Regions from separate parts of the Streptomyces sp. NPDC026673 genome, predicted to be linked through region 1. Evidence: riboswitches for the same ligand, from Rfam matches in the RefSeq annotation. Region 1 holds a riboswitch; the other holds the start of a gene.
The links. A riboswitch is a leader RNA that binds a small molecule or an ion and turns the genes downstream of it on or off. The one in region 1 is predicted to bind S-adenosylmethionine.

Region 1 (7,507 bases):
CGCGACGTCCGCCAGGCGGTAGGCGGCCAGGGAGCGCGCGAAGTCGTCCTTGACGTGCAGGACCACCGGCTGCCAGCCCGGCGTGCCGAACTCCTCGTTGATCTCCTCGGCCAGATCGGAGACCTCGTCGGTGTACTCCCGGTAGACCGCCAGGTCGTGGCGCGAGGGGTAGGCGAAGGCGATGTGCACCACGCGCCCCTGCCATTCGGGGTGGTCGCGCAGCAGCTGCGCGTACGCGAGCAGGCCGCGCACGATGTTCTTCGACAGCTCGGTGCGGTCCACCCGCACGATGACCTTGCGGTCCGGGCCGCCCACCGCCTCCTGCAGCGTCGCCAGGCGCTCGTCCACGTCAGGCTGGTGCGCCCGCTCCCGCAGGAAGTCGGCGTCCGCGCCGAGGCCGTGCACCCCGATGCGCGTGGTGCGGCCCTTGTGGGTGACCGTGAGGCTGCCCTCGTCGCGGATGACGGACGCGCCCAGCACGTCGGCGCAGCACGCGGCGAAGGCGTCGGCCCAGCGGCGGGTCAGGAAACCGGCCCGGTCGGAACCGAGGATGCCGCTCAGCACCTCCGCCGCGACGTCGTCCGGCAGCAGGCGGAAGTAGTCCGGCGGCGCCCACGGGGTGTGCGAGAAATGGCCGATGCGCAGGTCGGGCCGGCGCGAGCGGAGCAGTTGCGGCACCAGGGCCAGGTGGTAGTCCTGCACCAGGACGGCGGCGCCCTGGCCCGCCTCGTCGGCGAGCGCGTCGGCGAAGGCGGCGTTGTAGGCCGTGTACGCCGCCCACTGCTCGCGGAAGTCCTCGTCGAAGACAGGCTCCAGCGGGGTCTGGAACAGCATGTGGTGGATGAACCACAGCACCGAGTTGGCGATGCCGTTGTAGGCCGAGGCGAAGGTGTCCGCCGGGATGTCCAGCATCCGTACGTGCTGGCCGCCGGTGTCCGCGGTGGCGAGGCGGCCCGTCCCTCCGGAGCTGCGGAGGACGGCGGCCCGGTCGCCCTCGCCGAGGGCCGCGCAGACCCAGACGGCGTCCGCGTCCGGCCCGATCGCGCTCAGCCCCGACACGAGTCCGCCGCCGCCGCGGCGGGCGGTGAGCGTGCCGTCCTCGCGGAGGCTGTACGACACGGGGCCGCGGTTGGACGCGACCAGTACGCGCGCGGCATGCGATGCGACCATGCGGCCAGCCTAGCCACGCATGCCCGGCGGCAAACGTACGAGCTAGCCCAGCCGGGGGTTTCCAGCCGGGTGCCCCCCGCGGTAGCTGGGGAGGGCTGGCGCAACCTCACGACGACGCCGCACCTGTGCGGTACCGCGGGTGTCGTCGGCGTATGCACGCCGGTGGTGAGGGTGTGCCAACCCGTTTCGCCTTGCGGAACGACTTCCCACAACCCCCGGGCGATGGGCACCGGCCTCCGGCGAGCGGCCGACCCGCTACCGGGCCGGAGGCCTACGCCACCGCGCGGCGGCGGGCGTATTCGGGGACCGTGCGCATCGGGGGGCGTTCCTCCGTCGCGACGTCGTGGACGCGCGGCTCGAAACCGCCGTCCGGGGACCGCTCGAACTGCGTGAGGACGGGGCGTACGAGATGACCCCGCGCCAAGCGGATCTGCGCGGTCCGGTAGATCGCCGCCGCCATGCGGCCCAGCGCCTGGCCGTCCTGGTGCCGGTGGTGCCGGACCCCCACGTCGACCTGGGCGAGCGCGTCGAGCCCCACCGTGTTGAGCGCGTCCACGAGCAGCCCGAGCTCCACCCCGTATCCCACGGGGAACGGCAGCCGCTCCAGCAGCGAGCGCCGCGCCGCGTACTCGCCGCCCAGCGGCTGGACGAACCCCGCCAGCCGCGGCCAGTGCAGATTGAGCAGCGGCCGCGCGACCAGCTCCGTCACCCGCCCCCCACCGGCCGGCACCAGCGTGCCGCCGGTCTCCAGGGGGCGGTCGTACATCGCCTTGACCAACTGCACGTCCGGATCCGTGAGCAGCGGCCCGACGATCCCCGACACGAACCGCGCGTCGAACTCCCGCAGGTCGGAGTCGACGAAGCAGACGATCTCCCCGCGCGTCACCAGCAGCGAGCGCCACAGCACCTCGCCCTTGCCGGGCACCGCGGGCAGCCGCGGGAGCACGTCGTCCCGGTGGACGACGACCGCCCCGGCGGCGGCCGCGACCTCGGCGGTGCGGTCGGTCGATCCGGAGTCCAGCACGACGAGTTCGTCGACCAGCGGAACGGCCTCGCTCATCAGCTCCCGGCGGATCGTGGCGACGATCTCCCCGACCGTGGCCTCCTCGTCGAGGGCGGGCAGCACGACGCTGACCGTGCCGCGCGCACCCGCGGCGCGCTTGGCGGCGAGCAGCTGCGGCAGCGGCCTGCGGTCGGCGGTCCAGGACCGCCGTTGCAGCCAGCCGGCTACCTCGTCGAGCACCGGGTTGCTCCGTTTCTGCCCGTCTCGCAGGACGGACGGGCCATGACCAGGTTCGAGGTCGTCGGTTACAGTCTTGAACACGAGGCATGACCATCGTATGTCCACGGTGATCGCGCCTTGTCGGACAAATGCCCGGGCCCCGCGCCCGGCGCCATACCGCTCATCCAGAGGGGCAGAGGGAACGGCCCGTTGAAGCCCCGGCAACCCTCCCGCCGACCGCGAGGTCCAGGTGGGGAAGGTGCCAATTCCGTCTCGCGGCGAGATGCGCCGCGAGGAAGATGAGGAGAAAGGGCCTCGCCTGACATGGCTGCGCAGACCGTTGCATCCGCGTCCACAGACTCCGCCTTCGGGCCCGCGTCCGCGCTCTCCTGCCGCGAGTGCGGCGAGCGCTTCCCGCTGGCTCCGCTCTTCGCCTGCGAGGTCTGTTTCGGGCCGCTCGAAGTGGCGTACGACCTCCCGGGCGGCGATCCCGAGACCCTCCGCAAGCGGATCGAGTCCGGGCCGAACAACATCTGGCGCTACGCGCCGCTGCTGCCCGTCCCCGCGGACGTGGCCGCCAAGCCCAACCTCAACCCGGGCTTCACCAAGCTGGTCAAGGCCGACAACCTCGCCCGCGAGCTGGGCGTCACCGGCGGCCTGCACATCAAGGACGACTCCGGCAACCCGACCCACTCCTTCAAGGACCGGGTCGTCGCCATCGCCCTGGAGGCAGCCCGCACCTTCGGCCTCACCACCCTGTCCTGCTCCTCCACCGGCAACCTGGCCGGCGCCGTGGGCGCCGCGGCCGCCCGCGCCGGCTTCCGTTCCTGCGTGTTCATCCCGCACGACCTGGAGGAGGGCAAGGTCGTCATGGCCGCGGTGTACGGCGGCGAGCTGGTCGGCATCGAGGGCACCTACGACGACGTCAACCGCTTCTGCAGCGAGCTGATCGGCGACCCGATCGGCGAGGGCTGGGGCTTCGTCAACGTCAACCTCCGCCCGTACTACGGCGAGGGCTCCAAGACGCTCGCGTACGAGATCTGCGAGCAGCTGGGCTGGCGCCTGCCGGACAACATCGTCATCCCGATCGCCTCGGGCTCGCAGCTGACGAAGATCGACAAGGGGCTGCAGGAACTGATCAAGCTCGGCCTGGTGGAGGAGAAGCCGTACCGGATCTACGGCGCCCAGGCCGAGGGCTGCTCCCCGGTCTCCACCGCCTTCAAGGCCGGCCACGACGTGGTCCGCCCCCAGAAGCCGAACACCATCGCCAAGTCGCTCGCCATCGGCAACCCGGCCGACGGCCCCTACGTCCTGGACATCGCCCGGCGCACGGGCGGCGCCGTCGAGGACGTCACCGACGAACAGGTGGTGGACGCCATCAAGCTGCTCGCCCGGACCGAGGGCATCTTCGCCGAGACGGCGGGCGGCGTGACGGTCGGCGTGCTGCGGAAGCTGATCGAGACCGGGCAGCTCGACCCGGCCGGTGAGACGGTCGTGCTCAACACCGGCGACGGCCTCAAGACGCTGGACGCCGTCGCCCCGACCTCCCGCCCCACGGCCACCATCCGCCCGAGCCTCGACGCGTTCCGTGCCGCCGGCCTGGCCGGCTGACCCCGACCGCCCCGGCCGACCCAGACTGAAGGTGAACCCCGCATCATGAGCGCTACCGTCCGCATCCCGACCATCCTCCGCACCTACACCGGCGGCCGGGCCGAGGTCCCGGCCGACGGCGGCACCCTGGCCGAGGTCATCGACTCGCTGGAGGCGAACCACCCCGGCATCTCCGCGCGGGTCCTGGACGACACGGGCAAGCTGCGCCGTTTCGTGAACGTCTACGTCAACGACGACGACGTCCGCTTCTCCGAGGGCCTGCAGACCGCGGTGGGCGAGGGCGCGTCCGTCTCGATCATCCCGGCGGTCGCCGGAGGCTGCTGATCCGCACGGACCGCGAGTGGCAGGGGTGCCGGGGCTTCCCGGCACCCCTCCGTGCTTGAGCGGTAGTTGAAGGGCTGTACAGTTGCCCTGAACGGATCGCAACTCCCTGCAACGCTCTGCGCAACCCCTTTTCCCGGGAGCGGCGTTGTCGGCGATTTATCGCCAAATTCACGCGGTGATTGTCTCGTTGGCCGCTTATGTCCGGTCCGAGTTGCCCCGGATTATCAGCCGATCAGGCTCTTCTTCCGTTTCTTCGTGCCCGGAATTCTCGTCCGATTGACCTGTTGCAGACCGCGTCCGGGCAGATACATTCAGCCGCGGTCGACGCGTTCCGGCGCACGCCCCCTTGGCTGTAGGGGGTGAGGTCTGACCCGGGTCCGCGAGGTGCGGGTCTGCGAAGGGCCAGCAATAGGGGAGTTAGGAATGGCTCAGGGCACCGTCAAGTGGTTCAACGCGGAGAAGGGCTACGGCTTCATCGCGGTCGACGGTGGTGCGGACGTCTTCGTGCACTACAGCGCGATCCAGATGGACGGCTACCGCACCCTCGAGGAAGGTCAGCGGGTCGAGTTCGAGATCTCGCAGGGCCAGAAGGGGCCGCAGGCGGACATGGTCCGTCTCGCAGCCGGCTGACGCACCGCGCATCGGCCACGGAGCACTTCGCGTACGGCCGCTCAAACGTACGCGTCGAGGCCCGCCCCCACACGGGGGCGGGCCTTCGTGCGTTCCGGGCCGACCTGCGGGTTGTCCACGGCACCGGCCAAGCGGCTTGCACTCTCCTAGGGCGAGTGCTAATCATTGGCGTTAGCACTCTGACGTTGAGAGTGACAAAGGACCGAGTGGGTGAGGCCCGCTCGAACGCCGGAAAGGAACCGGCGGGAGGGCAGGCCGTCCGTCGCGGGCGCCGGCACGGTCCTGGAGTAATCCTTCCCCGCAGCCCTGTGCCGCGGGGGGACCCCAAGTCCGGGAGGACCACTTCACATGGCCAAGATCATCGCGTTCGACGAGGAGGCACGGCGCGGTCTCGAGCGCGGGATGAACCAGCTCGCCGACGCCGTCAAGGTCACCCTCGGCCCCAAGGGCCGCAACGTCGTCCTCGAGAAGAAGTGGGGCGCCCCCACGATCACCAACGATGGTGTGTCCATCGCCAAGGAGATCGAGCTCGAGGACCCGTACGAGAAGATCGGCGCCGAGCTGGTCAAGGAGGTCGCGAAGAAGACGGACGACGTCGCCGGTGACGGCACGACGACCGCGACCGTCCTCGCCCAGGCGCTGGTCCGCGAGGGCCTGCGCAACGTCGCCGCCGGCGCCAACCCGATGGCCCTGAAGCGCGGTATCGAGAAGGCCGTCGAGGCCGTCTCCGCCGCCCTGCTGGAGCAGGCGAAGGACGTGGAGACCAAGGAGCAGATCGCCTCCACCGCCTCCATCTCCGCCGCCGACCCGCAGATCGGCGAGCTCATCGCCGAGGCCATGGACAAGGTCGGCAAGGAAGGCGTCATCACCGTCGAGGAGTCCCAGACCTTCGGTCTGGAGCTGGAGCTCACCGAGGGTATGCGCTTCGACAAGGGCTACATCTCGGCGTACTTCGCCACCGACCTGGAGCGTATGGAGACGTCCTTCGACGACCCGTACATCCTGATCGTCAACTCCAAGATCTCCGCGGTCAAGGACCTGCTCCCGCTGCTGGAGAAGGTCATGCAGTCCGGCAAGCCGCTGCTGATCATCGCCGAGGACGTCGACGGCGAGGCCCTGTCCACCCTGGTGGTCAACAAGATCCGCGGCACCTTCAAGTCCGTCGCGGTCAAGGCTCCGGGCTTCGGCGACCGCCGCAAGGCCATGCTCGGTGACATCGCCATCCTCACCGGTGGCACCGTCATCTCCGAGGAGGTCGGCCTCAAGCTGGAGAACGCCGGCGTCGACCTGCTCGGCCGCGCCCGCAAGGTCGTCGTCACCAAGGACGAGACCACGATCGTGGACGGCGCCGGCGACCAGGACCAGATCCAGGGCCGCGTCAACCAGATCCGTGCCGAGATCGAGAACAGCGACTCGGACTACGACCGCGAGAAGCTCCAGGAGCGTCTGGCGAAGCTGGCCGGCGGCGTGGCCGTCATCAAGGCCGGTGCCGCCACCGAGGTCGAGCTCAAGGAGCGCAAGCACCGCATCGAGGACGCGGTGCGCAACGCCAAGGCCGCCGTCGAGGAGGGCATCGTCGCCGGTGGTGGCGTGGCCCTGCTCCAGGCGTCCAACGTCTTCGAGAAGCTCGAGCTCGACGGTGACGAGGCCACCGGCGCGTCGATCGTGAAGCTGGCCCTCGAGGCCCCGCTGAAGCAGATCGCCGTCAACGCCGGCCTCGAGGGCGGTGTCGTGGTGGAGAAGGTGCGCAACCTGACCCCGGGTCACGGCCTCAACGCCGCCACGGGTGAGTACGTCGACCTGATCGGCGAGGGCATCATCGACCCCGCCAAGGTGACGCGCTCCGCGCTGCAGAACGCGGCCTCCATCGCCGCGCTCTTCCTCACCACCGAGGCCGTCATCGCCGACAAGCCGGAGAAGGCCGCCGCGCCGGCCGGCGGCGGTATGCCCGGCGGTGACATGGACTTCTGATCCTCCCGGATCAGGACTCCGCACCACGGCAGAACGACCGAGGGCGGTACCCCACGCGGGGTACCGCCCTCGGGCGTTGCCGGGTTCCTCGGGACGGGCGCGGCCGGCCCGGTCACCGAACGGCGACCGGCGCGTCGAGCAGCTCGCGCCAGGTGCGCACCGCCTCCGGGTCGACCGGCCCGGCCCAGCCGGCGGGACGGACCGCGCCGCCGACGTGGAAGGCGTCGATGCCGGCCGCCAGGAGCCGGGGCAGGTGCTCCGCGCGGAGCCCGCCGCCCACCATGAGCTGGGGCTCGCCGGGACGCCCGGCCTCCGCCAGCAGATGCCCGAGACCGGCGTCCACCCCGCGCGCGGAGCCCGCCGTGAGGTAGGTGTCGAGCCCGGGGAGCCCGCGCACGGCCGAGCGCACGGCCTCCCGGTCGGCGGAGTGGTCGATGGCGCGGTGGAAGGTCCACCGGGCGCCGGAGCCGATCGCGTCGGCGAGCAGGCGCACGGCGGACAGGTCCGGCGCGCCCGTCGGGTCGAGGAAGCCGAGCACGAACTCGTCGGCGCCCTCGCCGCGCAGCGCCGCCGCGGCCA
Region 2 (7,507 bases), on a different contig from region 1:
CGCGCTCGCGCCGGCGCCGAAGGCGCAGGCCGACGACAGCTCGCAGTCCCTCGCCATCGAAGAGGGCAAGAAGCTGTACGCCGTCGGCTGCTCCAGCTGCCACGGTACGTCGGGCCAGGGCAGCAGTGACGGCCCGAGCCTGGTCGGCGTCGGCTCCGCGGCCGTGGACTTCCAGGTCGGCACCGGTCGCATGCCGGCCCAGCAGCCCGGCGCCCAGGTGCCGCGCAAGAAGGTCATCTACGACCAGAAGCAGATCGACCAGCTCGCGGCGTACATCGCCTCGCTGGGCCCCGGCCCGGTCACGCCCACCAAGGAGCAGTACGACCCGGCCGGCGCCAACGTCGCGCGCGGCGGGGAGCTGTTCCGCACCAACTGCGCCCAGTGCCACAACTACCAGGGCAAGGGTGGTGCGCTGACGCACGGCAAGTACGCGCCCACGCTGGAGGGCGTCAGCAACAAGCACCTGTACGAGGCCATGCTGACCGGCCCGCAGAACATGCCGTCCTTCCCCGACGCCACGATGCCGGAGGAGAACAAGCGGGAGATCATCGCGTACCTCGACGCGGTCAACGGCGAGGGATCGCCGAGCCCTGGCGGTATGTCCTTGGGCAGCCTGGGCCCGGTCACCGAGGGTCTGTTCGGTTGGATCTTCGGCCTCGGGGCCCTGATCGCCTGCGCCATTTGGCTCGCGGCCCACACCACCAAGGCGAAGAAGTCATGAGTCAGGACATGTCAGAAGAGAACCTGCCGGACAGGCCGGCACACGAGGGCGGCGGCCAGGTCGCGACCGCGGTGAACCCGTTCGCGGACCCCGGTTTCCCGGCGCACGAGCCCCGCCGCCAGGACATCGACGAGAAGGCGGCCAGGTCCTCCGAGCGCACGGTGGCGCTGCTGTTCACCGCGTCGATGCTCGCCACGCTCGGCTTCATCGCGAGCTTCGTGGTCATCCCGATCGACAAGATCGTCTACATCTGGCCGCTGGGCCACATCAGCGCGCTGAACTTCGCGCTGGGTATGACCCTGGGCGTCTCGCTCTTCGCCATCGGCGCCGGCGCGGTCCACTGGGCCCGCACGCTGATGTCGGACGTCGAGGTCGCCGACGAGCGCCACCCGATCGAGGCGAGCCCCGAGGTTCGGGCCAAGGTCATGGCGGAGTTCGCGCAGGGCGCCGGGGAGAGCCAGATCGGCCGTCGCAAGCTGATCCGCAACACCATGCTCGGCGCGCTGACCCTGGTGCCGCTCTCCGGTGTGTTCCTGCTGCGCGACCTCGGTCCGCTGCCGGAGGACAAGCTCCGCCACACGCTGTGGTCCAAGGGCAAGCTGCTGATCAACCAGAACACCCACAAGCCGCTGCGTCCCGAGGACGTCGCCGTCGGTTCGCTGACCTTCGCCGTGCCCGAGGGGCTGGAGGAGGAGCAGGAGGACTTCCAGGAGCAGCTGGCCAAGGCCGCGCTGATGATCGTCCGCATTCAGCCGGACGACATCAAGGACAAGAAGTCCCGCGAGTGGGCGCACCAGGGCATCCTGGCGTTCTCCAAGATCTGCACCCACGTCGGCTGCCCGATCAGCCTCTACGAGCAGCAGACGCACCACGTGCTCTGCCCGTGCCACCAGTCGACGTTCGACCTGGCCGACGGTGCCCGGGTGATCTTCGGTCCCGCCGGTCACGCCCTGCCGCAGCTGCGGATCAGCGTGAACGACGAGGGCTACCTCGAGGCGCTGGGCGACTTCGATGAGCCCGTGGGCCCTGCTTTCTGGGAGCGTGGATGAGCACCAACGAGAGCGCGAGCGCGAAGCCGCGCGGCAAAGCGCCCGCGGGCGAGCGCGTCGCCGACTGGGCCGACGGCCGGCTGGGCATCTACAGCCTGGGCAAGGCCAACCTGCGCAAGATCTTCCCGGACCACTGGTCCTTCATGCTGGGCGAGATCGCCCTCTACAGCTTCATCATCATCATCCTGACCGGTGTCTACCTGACGCTGTTCTTCCACCCGGCGATGAACGAGGTCGTCTACGACGGCTCCTACGCGCCGCTGCAGGGCATCAAGATGTCCGAGGCGTACGCGTCGACCCTGCACATCAGCTTCGACGTGCGCGGCGGTCTGCTGGTCCGGCAGATCCACCACTGGGCGGCGATCGTCTTCGTGGCCGCCATGCTCGTGCACATGATGCGCGTCTTCTTCACCGGCGCGTTCCGCAAGCCGCGCGAGATCAACTACGTCTTCGGCTTCCTGCTGCTGTTCCTGGGCATGTTCGACGGCTTCATGGGCTACTCGCTGCCGGACGACCTGCTGTCGGGCACCGGTATCCGCTTCATGGAAGGCGCCGTGCTGTCCGTGCCGATCGTCGGCACGTACCTCTCGTTCTTCCTCTTCGGCGGGGAGTTCCCGGCGCACGACATCGTGCCGCGGTTCTACACGATCCACGTGCTGCTGATCCCGGGCATCATGGCGGGCCTGCTGGTGGCCCACCTGATCCTGATCGTGTACCACAAGCACACTCAGTACCCGGGTCCCGGCAAGTCCGAGAAGAACGTCGTCGGCATGCCGTTCTTCCCGGTCTACACCGCCAAGGCGGGCGGCTTCTTCTTCGTGGTCTTCGGTGTCATCGCGGCGATGTCCGCGCTGGTCTCCGTGAACCCGGTGTGGGCGTACGGCCCCTACCGGCCGGACCAGGTGTCGACCGACGCCCAGCCGGACTGGTACATGGGCTTCTCCGAGGGCCTGATCCGCATCATGCCGGGCTGGGAGATCAACCTGTGGGGCCACACCCTCGTCCTGGGCGTGTTCATCCCGCTGGTGATCTTCCCGCTGGTCCTGGGCTTCATGGGCGTCTACCCCTTCCTGGAGTCGTGGGTCACCGGTGACAAGCGCGAGCACCACCTGCTCGACCGGCCGCGCAACAAGCCCGTCCGTACGGGCATCGGCACCGCCTGGATCAGCCTCTACCTGATCCTGCTCGTCGGCGGTGGCAACGACCTCTTCGCCACCCGCTTCCATCTATCGATCAACGCGATCACCTGGGTGGTCCGGATCGGGGTCTTCGTCCTGCCGGTGCTGGTCTTCTTCATCACCAAGCGGATCTGCCTGGGTCTGCAGCGGCGCGACCGCGAAAAGGTGCTGCACGGTCGCGAGACCGGCATCATCAAGCGGCTCCCGCACGGTGAGTTCATCGAGATCCACGAGCCGCTGGAGCAGGGTGCGCTGTTCAAGCTCACCCAGCACGAGCAGCCCCAGCCGCTCGAGATCGGCCCCGAGGTCGACGAGAACGGCGTGGAGAAGAAGGTCGGCCGGACGGCCAAGCTGCGCGCGAAGCTGTCGCGCGGCTACTACGGCGAGGGGACGCAGATCCCCAAGGCCACGACCGAGGAGTACGAGGAGATCACGAGCGGCCACGGTCACCACTGATCACTGAAGCTGTGCCACCGGGCAGGGTCCCGTCCATCCGATGGACGGGGCCCTTTCCCGTTCCCCGGCGCCGATAGGCTGGTGCCGAAGGTTCTCCCCGTACACCAGACCCCATGGAGTGGACCATGAGCGTTGCGAACCCCGCCGGAGGCGTATCAATGGCGGGCGGCTCCTGGCCCGACGTCCTGGGTGCGCTGCTGAGCGGCAAGGACCTGAGCGCCGCCGAGGCGGCGTGGGCGATGAACCGGATCATGAGCGGCGAGGCCTCGGACGCCCAGGTTGCCGGCTTCATGGTGGCCCTGCGGGCCAAGGGGGAGACCGTCGAGGAGGTCACCGGGCTCGTCGAGGCGATGTACGCGCACGCGGAGCCGCTGCACATCCCCGGCCCCGCGGTGGACATCGTCGGCACCGGCGGCGACCGGGCCAAGACGGTGAACATCTCGACGATGTCCGCCATCGTCATCGCCGGCACCGGCGCCAAGGTCGTCAAGCACGGCAACCGCGCGGCCAGCAGCGCCAGCGGCGCCTCCGACGTCCTGGAGAAGCTCGGCATCAACCTGGACCTGCCCGCCGACCGGGTGGCGAAGGTCGCCGAGGAAACCGGGATCACCTTCTGCTTCGCGGCCAAGTTCCACCCGGCGATGCGGTTCGCCGCCCCCGCCCGCCGCGACCTGGGCATCCCCACCTCGTTCAACATCCTGGGCCCGCTGACCAACCCGGCGCGCGTCGGTGCCTCCGCCGTCGGCTGCTTCGACACCCGGATGGCCGGGCTGATCGCCGGCGTGCTGGCCCGTCGCGGGTCCTCGGCCCTGGTGTTCCGGGGCGACGACGGGCTGGACGAGCTCACCGTGACGGCCACCTCGCAGGTATGGGTCGTCCGGGACGGGAAGGTCGAGCAGGTGTCCTTCGACCCGCGCGACGTCGGCATGGACCTGGTGCCGATCGAGTCGTTGCGGGGTGCGGACGCGGCCTACAACGCCGATGTCGCCCGGCGCATGCTGGCCGGGGAGACCGGCCCCGTCCGTGACGCCGTGCTGCTGAACTCGGCGGCCGCGCTCGTGGCGCTGGAGGGCGGAGAGGGTTCGCTGACCGACCGGATCGCGGCCGGGATCGCCCGGGCGGCCGAGTCGATCGACTCGGGCGCGGCGGCGAAGACGCTCGAGAGGTGGGCCGCGGCGACGCAGGCGTAGCGCGCGGGCAGGAGTGGCGAAGGGCCGGGGCGGTCGCCCCGGCCCTTCGCGCTGTCCGCCCGTCCGGGATGCGGACTCCGGCTTGCGGCGCTCCGGCCGTGTGGCATGATGCTGCGCAGGTCACGAGTGACAGCGAAACGGCCCCGGCCCGCTGTCCGGCAACCCTCCTTCCGTGGCGGGGTGCCCCGGGTGATGACCAGGCCGCAGGCAGCGAGGTCTGCGGCAAGCGCGGTCAGAGGAGTTCTTCCGTGAGCAAGCGAATGCGCTAGGGCCCCAAGGCCCCTCCCCACCCTCGGCCCGTCGTGCCGGAGGGCTGTTCCGTCATCGCCGAAATCGGCTGACGTCCCTTCACTTCTGCCTGCTCACAGGAGACTTCGCCATGTCGCTGCGCCCTGCCGTCCCCACGACCGTCGCCACCCCGCTGCCCGTCCTGGGGCGCGACGTCCTCGTCCCCCTGGTGACGGGCGGCGAGGTCGGCTACGCCGCCCTGGACTACGCGGCCAGCGCGCCCGCGCTGCAGCGGGTCTGGGACGACGTGGCCGCGTACGCGCCGTACTACGGCAGTGTGCACCGGGGGGCGGGATACCTCTCGCAGCTGTCGACGGACCTGTTCGAGCAGAGCCGGGCCACGGTCGCCGAGTTCCTCGGCTGCCGCACCGGCGACCAGGTGATCTTCACCCGCTCGACCACCGACTCGCTCAATCTGCTGGCCGCCGCCGTGCCGGACGGGACGAGCGTCTTCGTCTTCGAGACCGAGCACCACGCGTCCCTGCTTCCGTGGCGCGACGCCGAAGTGACGTACCTGAGCGCTCCCCGCACCCCGGGTGAGGCGGTGGCGACGCTGGAGCGGGCGCTGGACGCCCGGGAGCCGCGCGGAACGGCACTCGTCTGTGTGACCGGTGCGTCCAATGTGACCGGTGAGCTCTGGCCCGTGCGGGAACTGGCCGCGGCCGCCCACGCCCGCGGCGCCCGCATCGTGCTGGACGCGGCACAGCTCGCCCCGCACCACCCGGTGGACATCGCGGAACTCGACGTGGACTGGGTGGCCTTCTCCGGCCACAAGCTGTACGCGCCCTTCGGCTCCGGTGTGCTCGCCGGCCGGTCCGACTGGCTGCTCGCGGCCGAGCCCTATCTGGCCGGTGGCGGCGCCTCGCGGCGGGTGGCGCGGCGCGAGGACGGCGGGGTGGACGTCGACTGGCACACCACGGCCGCCCGGCACGAGGCCGGCTCGCCCAACGTCATCGGCGCGTACGCGATCGCCTCCGCCTGCCGCGCGCTGGCGGCGGCCGGGTTCGACCAACTGGTCGAGCGCGAGCAGGCACTGGTGGCCCGGGTGCGGGCCGGACTCGCCGAGGTGCCCGAGGTGAAGGTGCTCTCGCTCTTCGGCGACGACGCCCCCCGGGTCGGCGTCATCTCCTTCGTCGTGGAGGGGTGGAACAGCTCCCACTTCGCCGCCGCGCTCTCGGCCGAGTACGGGATCGGCGTCCGCGACGGTCTCTTCTGCGCCCACCCCCTGGTGCGCACCCTGCTCGGCGGCGCCCCGCAGGAGCCGGGCGAGTGCGGTGCCCCCGACACCGCCCTCGGCGAGAGGTCGCTCAACGCCATCCGCGTCTCCTTCGGCGCCGGCACCCCCGATGAGCACGTGGAGCGCTTCGTCGGCGCGGTGCGGGAGCTCGTGGCCGACGGCGCCAAGTGGCGCTACCGCACCGAGGACGGTCGCTGCGTGCCGGACCGGGACCAGGCCTGACCGCGCCGGCCCCGGAGCCGGCGTCGCGTCACGCGTCGAGGCCGATGGCGAAGGCCGTCTCGAGGTCGTGCTGGGAGTAGGTGCGGAACGCGACGTGCGTGTCCGTGGCCTCGACGCCGGGGATCTTGCTGATCCGGCCCGGGATGACGTCCGCCAGTTCGTCGTGCCGGGCCACCCGCACCATGGCGACCAGGTCGTACGTGCCCGTGACGGAGTAGACCTCGCTGACGCTGTCGAGCGCGGCGATGGACTCCGCGATCTCGGGGATACGGTCGACGCTGGTCTTGATGAGCACGATCGCGGTGATCACGGCTGTAGGTCTCCTTGGCTCGCCCTGGCTGCGGGCTCAAGCTTAGGCGCTGCCCGGTAGCACACCCATGTGCACAGGAAGCCGAAGACGAAGCCGGTGATGTGCGCGAGGTAGGCCACGCCCGGACCGGTCTGGTGGACCTCGCCGGCGAGCCACTGCAGGACGAACCAGAAGATGAGCACCATCCAGGCGGGGAAACGCAGCGGCAGGAAGAACAGGAAGGGGAAGACGCTGGTCACCCGGGCCCGCGGGTAGAGGTAGAGGTACGCGCCGAGGACCCCGGAGATCGCACCGGAGGCGCCGACCAGGGTCTGGGTGGAGGAGGCGTGGCCCAGCGCGTACCCGTACGTCGCCAGGTAGCCCGAGGCGATGTAGAAGAGGAGGAACCGGAAGCGGCCCATGCGGTTCTCGACGTTGTCGCCGAAGACCCAGAGGAACAGCATGTTGCCGAGCAGGTGCACCCAACTGCCGTGGACGAAGAGCGCGGTGAGCACCGAGACGAACGGCGAGACGGCGAAGGACCCCAGCGGCGGGCACCCGGTGGGCATCGGCACCTGCGCGGGGCTGATCCGCCCGTGCCAGAGCTCGGTGGGGATGACACCCCAGCGGGCGAAGTAGGTCGCCTGGGCGCACACCTGATCGTGGCCGATGCCGTACAGGGGGTTGAACCCGGAGGACGGGCCGATGAGGAAGACCACCGCGCACAGCCCGATCAGGGCGTACGTCACCACGGGTGTGCGGTGGACGGGGTTCTTGTCGTACACCGGGATGACCATGGTCCGATCATGACGGAACGGGTGTAACGGTCATGGGGCGCCTCGCCGCAGCGAAGGGCACCGCGGAGGCCGTAGGGTGA

Region 2: linked by a shared signal. The riboswitch ahead of AB0F62_RS22475 (aminotransferase class V-fold PLP-dependent enzyme) and the one ahead of thrC (threonine synthase) in region 1 are both predicted to bind S-adenosylmethionine.

Annotation. Positions count from the first base shown of each region.
Region 1 covers NZ_JBEZXR010000001.1:199,043-206,549, forward strand. The annotation lists gene AB0F62_RS00960 (trehalose-6-phosphate synthase) at 1-1,170, opposite strand, end outside; gene AB0F62_RS00965 (glucosyl-3-phosphoglycerate synthase) at 1,442-2,413, opposite strand; SAM riboswitch class I at 2,571-2,698, shown strand; gene thrC (threonine synthase) at 2,717-4,003, shown strand; gene AB0F62_RS00975 (ubiquitin-like small modifier protein 1) at 4,049-4,327, shown strand; gene AB0F62_RS00980 (cold-shock protein) at 4,751-4,957, shown strand; gene groL (chaperonin GroEL) at 5,306-6,928, shown strand; gene AB0F62_RS00990 (copper homeostasis protein CutC) at 7,041-7,507, opposite strand, start outside.
Region 2 covers NZ_JBEZXR010000033.1:30,832-38,338, forward strand. The annotation lists gene AB0F62_RS22455 (c-type cytochrome) at 1-721, shown strand, start outside; gene AB0F62_RS22460 (Rieske 2Fe-2S domain-containing protein) at 730-1,770, shown strand; gene AB0F62_RS22465 (cytochrome bc complex cytochrome b subunit) at 1,767-3,404, shown strand; gene trpD (anthranilate phosphoribosyltransferase) at 3,530-4,594, shown strand; SAM riboswitch class IV at 4,713-4,829, shown strand; gene AB0F62_RS22475 (aminotransferase class V-fold PLP-dependent enzyme) at 4,974-6,341, shown strand; gene AB0F62_RS22480 (Lrp/AsnC ligand binding domain-containing protein) at 6,370-6,651, opposite strand; gene AB0F62_RS22485 (rhomboid family intramembrane serine protease) at 6,648-7,427, opposite strand.